3 regions of the Staphylococcus coagulans genome follow, and region 3 is predicted to be linked to each of the others. Evidence: riboswitches for the same ligand, from Rfam matches in the RefSeq annotation. Region 3 holds a riboswitch; each other region holds the start of a gene.

Region 1 (3,288 bases), 270 kb from region 3:
AATGCAATGAAGTTCCAGAAAATAATGCTGCATATCAAACGCCAGATGATGACAAACATGCTCCTTCTGAACATAAAGGGGATATTGAATAAATCGATTGGGCGCTAGGTTCTATTGTTACTGCATGATTTCATAATCAATGATGGGGACGGGAATATGAGATAAATATGGAGATTTATAGAAACACTTAATTTCCATACACTCTCGCTCGTTCCCTTATTGTTTATCCTTTATTTTGACATCATGGTCAGTCATGAATAGTCCAACTTAGTCATCTATTTTATCAGAAAAAACAGTCACAAATGACTCCTCAACTATCTATATGTATTGCTACATCATTGCAATGACCCTATATACTTGCAAGAATAAACGAGAGTTAACTTAAAAGAGGTGACGTAACATGAACTTTGTACATATTAAATCTACGCATGATCGATGGTATGAGCCAGCAATAGCATTCTATAAAAATAAATTAGACCATCTTGTTACAGAAGATGCGTCTGTTTTTGCGCGATCACTTAAAACAGATAAAACCCAACATGACTTCGTATTTATTGTTGGTATTGAAGACGACGCGATTGTGAGCTTGGCGACAGCCCACTATGAAGCGACGACAAATGTCGGCTTTATTATTTATCTTCTTGCACAACACAGCCAAGATTGTGAAGCCTGCTTGAAAACGACTTTAGAACAGATTGAGCATGAGCTGAATCGTATATCTAACCAACTTCACGGTCGTGACGTTAATTTCTTTATGTTTGAATCTACATTTGAATCTAACGATGTTGATGAAGAAACAGCAAGAAAAATTAACTTCCGTCGTCACTTTTTAACAGAAAACGGCTACGAAAAGCAAACTGAAATTACATACTTACAACCTTCATTAGATCGTAACGGTAAGCCCATTCCTTTAGATTTATATGTGAAAGGCAATATTCCTTTAACTAAGGATATTTTTGGTACAAGTGTTAAATCCTGCTACATTTTAAAATATGTGTATGCGAATCAAATACCACGACGTATCATTTATCCATTACTTGTCAAAATGGGTTTACGCAAAGAACATCGTCCATAAGACCTTGAAATCAATGCTTAAAGCCGTTAAAATAATGAGAGAGGCAGACTGACGGGTCACTGAACGCACACTTCCGTACGTCTAAAAAGAATAGAAAGGATCTAATGATATATGCTGACAAAAGAATTTGCCCAAAGATCAGGCTTAAGTGAAAAGCAAGTACGTAAAATCGTACAGCATCTTGAAGAACGTGGTTACCATTTAAATAAAACAGAATACCGTGGTCGAGAAGCGACTGATTTTAAAGAAGAAGATATTGAATTATTCCAAGAGATAACAGAACGTGTTGCACGTACAAATAGTTATGATCTTGCTTTTGAAGAGTTAGAACAAGAAAAAGACTTTCTACAAGTTATCGTCAAAGAAGATAAACAACACTTGCCGAGCGATCAACAAGTGCCTCAACTTATCAATGAATTACGCAATGAAATCAATAAAATGCGTGAAGAACGTCAAATGTTAGGTCAGATGGTCAGCCAAGTTCATCAACAGCAAGAAGAATTAAAAGCGTTACATACCCAATTAAATCAACAACTTGAATCGAATAGTAAGTCCCTTGAATCACTGACAGCCGCACAAAAGGAACAAAGTGAACAATGGAGTCAAACACAACAAAGCATCGAGACTCAAACTAAAGAACAGCAGGCACTTGCGCAATCGATTCAAAGCAATGAAAAGAAAGGCTTCTTCCAACGTTTATTCGGTGGTTAAAGCGATTCAACCTTTGCGTAACTTGCATATTTCTAATATGAAAGTTACAATAATTAATGAAATCAAATAAAAATTTATATGCTAGGGGTGCTCGAGGCGAGCTGAGAAAGAATGTATCTTAACTCTTTGAACCTGAGGTGGTTAGAACCAACGAAGGAAAGCGTATGATGACAATGAACTTATTTCAACTCATTTTAATGATGACTCAATCATTTATTTCAATCATATACGTGTTCCTCCTGCATCCTTTCATGCAGGAGGCTTTTTTTATGAAACAAACAATTATTATTGGTGCCGGTGTTATGGGTTTATCCATTGCAAGACAGCTATCCTCTCAAAACCGACATATTCGGATTATCGATCGTTACACACCAAGAATGAATGCGTCGTACGCTGCGGGAGGCATGCTTGGTGCACAGAACGAGTTTTTCGAAGCCAATCCACTGTATCACCTCGCTATGGAAAGTCGTGCAATGATGCCTGAAGTTGCAGCCGACCTCGAGCGAGAAACTGGAATTAATATTGAATACCAAAAATACGGCCTAATTAAAGTTGCCTCTCAAAAACAAGATATCCAAGCAGTAGAAGCGCAATTCCAATTTTTACATAGCCAAGATCACACAATTAAACAACTCTCAAAATACGCTCTAAAACAACGTTTCCCAAAACTCAATCCTAACCAAAGTGCTGCTTTTAAAATCCAAGATGACGGGCAAATTAATGCAAACACCTATACGAAAGCCCTGATTGCTTCCGTTATAAAGCGCGACTATATCGAACTCATGACACAGACCGAAGTCTTAAAAGTCGAACGTCATCACAGCGGTTATACAGTCATCACATCTAAAGGCAACTTTTCAGCAGATGAATTGATTATTGCTGCAGGCGCTTGGTCTGGGACGTTACTCCAACAACTTCATATCCAATTACCTACTCAACCAGTTAAAGGTGACGTTAAACTGATTGCCTCTTGTTATAAAGGATTGAAGGAAACCATTTTTAATATGAATGGTTGTTACATCGTGCCCAAATTGCCTAATCGTTTCTTAATTGGTGCGACCTCAGACTTCGATAGTTGGAGCATTGAAAATAATGAGAACAACTTGTCATGGTTAGATCAAGAGAGCTTGTCTATGATTCCGCAACTCAAAAATCATCATGTGATTAAAACATGGACGGGCATTCGACCTATCACACCTAACCAAGAACCTATTATGGGAGAGGTTGAAGACCATCTTTATGTGTCCACAGGACATTATCGAAACGGTATTTTACTCTCACCTATAGCAGGTTCACTGATGGCAAAATTGATTGACGGCCATGCTAAAGCGAAAGAACAGCTTACGCCCTTTTCGCCCAAAATTGCTCAGATAAAAAATAAAGCTTGATTTTATACTTTTTTCCTATTATCCTATTGTATAAGTCGGAATTAAGAAGGAAGCGTATTTTGATATGTCTGTGTTTTTAACTATTATTAATCTAATTATTTTTATTTTCGCTCT
Region 2 (3,288 bases), 690 kb from region 3:
TTATATTTATTAAAGGGTTATTTTCAGTTTTAAATATAATATATTACCAAATACTGATATTACGCACAAAAATAGCAATAGAGACAACGATAATGGCGCTTGAAATTTAACTCAAGCGTCACCCAATCATCGACCTCTATTGCTTATATAGGACTTAAACATCAGATAGATGGCTCAATCCATTTTGTTATTTCATCATATACGCCACTTGTAGTTCATGCTTAATGATAAATCCGGCTACCTTGTGCTTTAAATTCTTTTGCTTTTTCTTGCATGCCCTCTAATTGATCCTTATGTGCATCTCGAATATTGTGTGAAATACGCATTGAACAGAATTTTGGGCCACACATACTACAGAAGTGTGCGACTTTAGCAGATTCTGCTGGCAATGTTTCATCATGATAGGATCTCGCACGTTCAGGATCTAAAGACAAATTGAATTGGTCAATCCATCGGAACTCGAATCGCGCTTTACTGATTGCATCGTCACGTTCTGTAGCGCCCGGCAAGCCTTTTGCAAGGTCTGCGGCATGTGCTGCAATTTTATATGTCACTACACCTTCACGCACATCTTCTTTATTAGGCAACCCCAAATGTTCTTTCGGCGTCACGTAACATAACATGGCTGTCCCATGACTCGCAATCTGCGCTGCCCCAATTGCAGAAGTGATATGATCATATGCAGGGGCAATATCAGTGGTAAGGGGTCCTAAAGTATAAAACGGTGCTTCTTTACAGTAAAAATCAGCGAGCTCTTGGTTCTCTCTAATTTTATGCATCGGGATATGCCCTGGTCCTTCAATCATTACTTGGACATCGTGTGCCCAAGCGATTTCAGTCAATTCACCTAGTGTCTTTAATTCAGCGATTTGACTTTCATCATTGGCATCATAAATAGAGCCCGGTCTTAAGCCATCCCCTAAAGAAACTGCGATATCATATTGGTTTAGAATTTGACAAATCTCATCAAAATGCGTATATAAAAAGCTTTCTTCATGATGTGCTAGACACCATTGTGCCATAATTGAGCCCCCACGAGAAACGATTCCCGTTAAACGATTAACAGTCAATGGAATATAGCGCAATAATACACCTGCGTGAATTGTAAAGTAATCTACACCTTGTTCAGCTTGCTCAATTAATGTATCTCGATACACTTCCCATGTTAAATCTTCTGCAACACCATTTACCTTTTCTAACGCTTGATAGATTGGCACTGTTCCAACTGGCACCGGAGAATTACGAATCAAATATTCACGTGTCGCATGAATATTTTTACCTGTCGATAAGTCCATAATCGTATCCGCACCCCAATGTGTTGCCCATACGAGCTTTTCAATTTCTGCTTCAATAGAAGAAGACACTGCAGAGTTCCCTATGTTTGCATTAATTTTAACTTGGAAATTTTTACCAATAATCATCGGTTCAGACTCTGGATGATTGACATTATTTGGGATAATCGCCCGACCTTTAGCAATTTCGTCTCTTACAAATTCTGGACTGACATTTTCACGACATGCAACAAATTTCATCTCTTTCGTAATCCATCCTTTTTTAGCATAATGCATTTGGGTAACTTGATAACCCGCTTTTGCTCTTCTAGGTTGATATTGAAAAGGATGTGTCACTAAATTTTGATGCGACGCTGTCTTAAAACCATTATCAATCGATTGCACACGGCGTCCTTCATAATGTTCAACATCATGACGTGCTTCAATCCAGTTGTCACGCAATGCAGGAATTCCTTTCGTAACATCGACTTCGTAATGATCATCATGGTAAGGGCCTGCTGTATCATACACCACGATTGGATCATTGTGACGTACTTCCGCGTCCATGATTGTGTCAGATAACTGAATTTTACGGAAGGGGACGTGGATATCGGGATCTATCCCTTCCTTGTAAATACGCTGACTTGCCGGAAAATTTTTCTTCAATTCAATTTGTTCTTGTTTCATTCCCTTTGCCTCCTAATACATGCTCGAGGCCTTTAATTCAACTGAAAACCAAAGAAAATGCGCACTCTAGAAAAATTGAGTGCGCATTAAAGAAACGAATATATTATGAAGTGGTAGGCGCTCTGAGATGGCTCGTTTCATTATGAAAGACAAACCAAAATAGACAGCTTTTCAAAAACCACTTTATCTTAAAATCATTTCGTTTGCTTCCCTACGCTAGTATGATCTAGATCAGGTTCAAAGGGTTGAGGCTTGCACCTCTTTCAGCTTACTAAAGCACCCCTAGCAAGTTCATATTTAAGTTTTGCAAATTTATCGTAACATTAAAAATGTAAAATGACAATTCAACTTATAAAATTGCTATTTTTCATATGCGTATCGTTGGACCGATTTATTTAAAAACAAAACTCAAATTATAAAATCGGTGATACTAATTTGGCAATCGATTGCTTAAATTTGACCCAATTTGAACGTTGTTCATATCGTTCAGGTGTTAATTGTTTAGAGACTTTTAAATCTTCTTTAAATGCAGAAATCAATGATTCAGCAATATCTTGATTGTAAATCAACGCATTCACTTCAAAATTCAATTTAAAGCTTCGCGCATCCATATTAGCAGAACCGACGGACGCCACTTCTCCATCGATAACCATCATTTTAGAATGAATAAAGCCATTTTCGTACGTGTAGACATTGACACCTTCATACATTAACAATGCAACCGTTGTCAATGTCGCCCAATGAACGAAAGGTTGGTCTGGTTTATTCGGAATCATTAGATGAATATCGACACCTGATTTTGCAGCAATTCTCAGCGCATTTACGAAGCCCACATCAGGGACAAAGTAAGGCGACTGCATATAAATGGTAGACTTCGCATTCATAATCATTTTTAAATATGCGAATTCGAGTTGTGGCCAATCTCTGTTCGGTCCACTTAGACCTAACTGCATAGCAACTTGGCCATCTTTTCGTGCATTTTCTGGGAAATAACGTTCGCTATAATCAAGTTGATATTCATCAGCAACTTGTGAGTTCCAATCGTGAATGAAACCAAGTTGTAACGCATCTACACCATCACCTTGTATACGTAGATGCGTATCACGCCAGTAACCCATTTTTTCATCTAAACCTAAATATTCATCCCCTACATTAAAGCCACCCACATAACCGATATCGCCATCGATGACTACGTTTTTGCGGTGATTCCGATTATTGACGCGAAAGTTAACGAAAGGAATAATTTTCGCATGGAAAAACGCTTCAACCTCTACACCTGCCTCAGTTAAATCTTTTAATTTTGACTTTCTTAACTGTTTTGAACCTACCG
Region 3 (3,288 bases):
GCACGTGATACCGCAGAATTTAATAATATCGCATCTGCCCCAAGTTCCATCGCTTCCGCACAGTCTTTTGCCGAACCTATGCCCGCATCGACAATAACAGGAACTTGACTTTTTTCTATAATGTATCGCAAGTTTAAAGGATTGCTAATACCTCTTCCTGTACCAATTGGCGAAGCAAGTGGCATCACGGCATGTACACCAAGCGCTTCCAAACGTTTCGCTAACACAACATCATCTGAAATATATGGACAGACAATGTAGCCTTTTTCTAATAAAATTTCACATGCTTTATAAGTTTCGAGGGGATCAGGTAATAAAGTTTCATCGTCACCAATCACCTCTACTTTAATCATGTCACATACACCCGCTTCATTTGCCAATTCAGCAATACGTACTGCTTCATCAGCCGTTTTCGCACCTGCGGTATTTGGAAATGTCGTAAATTGAGATAAATCCACATTGGCTAAAGGATTAGGCAACTTTTCATCATACAAACTCATTCGGCGTACCGCAAATGTAAGTACTTCTGTTTCAGATGCGTCTATCGCACGAGATTGAATCTCTTCATTTTCGAATTTACCTGTTCCTAAAAATAATCTTGAATTGAAACTTAAATTACCAATTTTAAACATCATTAACCGCCTCCAACAAATTCTAAAAGTTCTAACTGATCGTCTTCACGCACTTCAGTTGTATCCCACTCTGAGCGTTTTACAACTTCTTCGTTACGTTCGACTGCCATGCGTTTTGACTCAATACCAAAGTGATTCAATATATCACGAATCGTAGTACCTTCATCGAAAAGTTGCCTTTCACCATTAACATATACTTGCATTACCTTCACTCCTTTGCATGCCAATAAGTGATCATTTGTTTAAACTGATGGATTTCGTTTGAAAACGCACTTCCGATACATGCGATCCCCGAAAAACCTGTAGGAACGTTTTGGATTGTCTCAAGACGAATGCCTCCAATTGCAATAATAGGAAAGTCAATAGACAACACTGATGCAATTTCACTAGACGATCGCGGTGGCTGATTGGGCTTAGAGGGTGTAGGAAAGAGATGACCAAACAACACAAAATCAAAACGTTGAGCTTGCGCATAGCGAATACTGTTTTCAGAATGTGTAGACATACTAATACGATAATCCGGCGACTTCTGTTTGATATATTCAGCTCCAACATCACCTTCTCTGAAATGAAGGCGATGAATGCCCAATTGCTCGGCAAGCTGCACATCCGTATGTACAATCATTTTAGATTTTGGAAAACCTTCATCATGCAACTTTAAAATCCATTTTTCTAGTTCAGGCTTTCTCATAGGCGTCCTGAAAATGACGCCATTAATATCAGGTTCAATTGCGCACAAGCGTTGAATATGCGTATGATCAAGCCTTTGATAAGGTGTAACCACTACAATCATCGTATCCATCCTCCTTAACGCAACAAAAAAAGCTACTTTTCATAAATCAAATTAAGAAAAGTAGCGTGTTATTCCCACGAATTCAGCCACTTTCCTACGCCAGTACGAACTGGATCAGGTTCAGGAATTTTGAAATCGCATTTCAATCTCAGCCATTCGCAATGGCACTTCCAGTGGAATCGTTTTATCTATTCAATTGCGTTAACGTTTTACCATACGTGTTAATTCTAACACATAACGAATAATACGGAAAAGGTTTAAGAACAAATTGAAACCCATCTCTCTAGGTGAAAATTGTCCTCGTTTCATTCGATTAAAGTCGTAAAGGGTATACAATAAGAATAATAACAAACCCACCACAGCAATAAGCGTATGGTAAATCGGATTATGGATAAACCATCCGAGTAGACTTGCTAAAATTAAAGCGATAAGTGTTACGAATAAATATTTTCCGATACTTGAAGCATCTTTTATCAAAAAATAACCTAAAAAGCCAAAGATAAGAAACGCCGCAATTGCTAATAAAACAGTATTAAAAAATACACTTGGCCCCAAATCTTCTAACGTATACATAAATGTGGCATAGGATAATAAGCCTGCAACAATGGTATAAATATGTGAAATGATAGGACCACTAAAACGTACACGTTGTACAACCATCGAAGTAAGGATAAGGATAAGTAATCCTATCGATAACGGTTGGCGCCATGCTTCTGGTAAAAATTGACCTAAATAAGTTGAAATGCCAAAAATAAGCCAATAATAAACAAAAAAGAGCCAAACTTTTCCATAAGCCTTACTAGCGGCTTGATGTGTTGATGATGACATCTTTTCTCTCCTTTCTTTTTGGTTGTTATATTTTACGATAGATTGTGTCACGAATAAAATAAAGTCTCTTGTCCTGTACCAGAAAATACCCTTTTTAGACCTCATTCATCTTAGTTTTCACGCCGTGTAATCCACATCTTATGTTCACTATCATTGTGGCGTTTCTTTATGTTATATTCAGTTGCACAAATTAGCCATCAATCTATAGAATACTTTCCACTGACTTATGAAGCCATTAGCCGTTGGACCTTGTTCAATGACTCATTGTTACAATGAATCGTCTTTTATTTTTAACGACAGATGGATGGCAAGACGCCTGAGGGAACAGGACAAGACGAAGACTACAGGCTGAGGCTGTCCCCTCGGAAAGCGAAGCCATCCATATAAGCAAACAACACCAAAAACGCTCTAAGACAGTTTCATTAAAAACAATCTTAGAGCGTTTGAATTGAGGAAATAACCCCAGCCTCATCTCTTCTATCATATCATCATAGCCCCTACAACGGCCATTGTACAATCAATAATTAATGTGCTGACAGATGATCTAAAGCCATATTTAACGCCAACACATTCACATAGTCATCATACATCGTTCCTTTATGTGCTTGCTTTGTAATTAATTGATCAATTTGTTGTGGTGAGAGATTTCGTTGTTTTGCAATACGTGCCACCTGTTGTTTTGCATTATCCACCGTAATATCCGGATCTAAACCTGAACCAGATTCTGTCACTGCATCAATCGGTGTATGGTGTCCATCGTCTTGTTTTAAATCTTCTACTCTCTTTTTAAGTTCAGGATTGCCATTTGAATAGTTATCACTACCAGAAGCCACCCCTTTTTCTTTCAATGTCGCTTTATCCATATTATATTTGACAGCACTCGTTCTTCCGTGAAAATATTGCGGTTCATTCCACTGCTGTCCAATGAGATTCGAACCTACTACCTTACCATTCTGTGTCACAAGACTTCCGTTAGCTTGGTGGTGAAACAACGTCTGTCCAACTGCCGTTACAGCCAATGGAAAGAGGACACCA

The links. A riboswitch is a leader RNA that binds a small molecule or an ion and turns the genes downstream of it on or off. The one in region 3 is predicted to bind thiamine pyrophosphate.
Region 1: another riboswitch for thiamine pyrophosphate. It lies ahead of thiO (glycine oxidase ThiO); the one in region 3 lies ahead of KM149_RS10510 (thiamine phosphate synthase).
Region 2: another riboswitch for thiamine pyrophosphate. It lies ahead of thiC (phosphomethylpyrimidine synthase ThiC); the one in region 3 lies ahead of KM149_RS10510 (thiamine phosphate synthase).

Annotation. Positions count from the first base shown of each region.
Region 1 covers NZ_CP092966.1:2,461,736-2,465,023, forward strand. The annotation lists gene KM149_RS11840 (general stress protein) at 1-92, shown strand, start outside; gene KM149_RS11845 (hypothetical protein) at 401-1,075, shown strand; gene KM149_RS11850 (DNA-binding protein) at 1,187-1,786, shown strand; TPP riboswitch at 1,860-1,962, shown strand; gene thiO (glycine oxidase ThiO) at 2,056-3,174, shown strand; gene KM149_RS11860 (L-cystine transporter) at 3,239-3,288, shown strand, end outside.
Region 2 covers NZ_CP092966.1:399,474-402,761, reverse strand. The annotation lists gene thiC (phosphomethylpyrimidine synthase ThiC) at 222-1,958, opposite strand; TPP riboswitch at 2,150-2,252, opposite strand; gene cls (cardiolipin synthase) at 2,372-3,288, opposite strand, start outside.
Region 3 covers NZ_CP092966.1:2,190,143-2,193,430, forward strand. The annotation lists gene KM149_RS10500 (thiazole synthase) at 1-632, opposite strand, end outside; gene thiS (sulfur carrier protein ThiS) at 635-835, opposite strand; gene KM149_RS10510 (thiamine phosphate synthase) at 841-1,425, opposite strand; TPP riboswitch at 1,500-1,607, opposite strand; gene KM149_RS10515 (Bax inhibitor-1 family protein) at 1,627-2,253, opposite strand; gene kdpC (potassium-transporting ATPase subunit KdpC) at 2,778-3,288, opposite strand, start outside.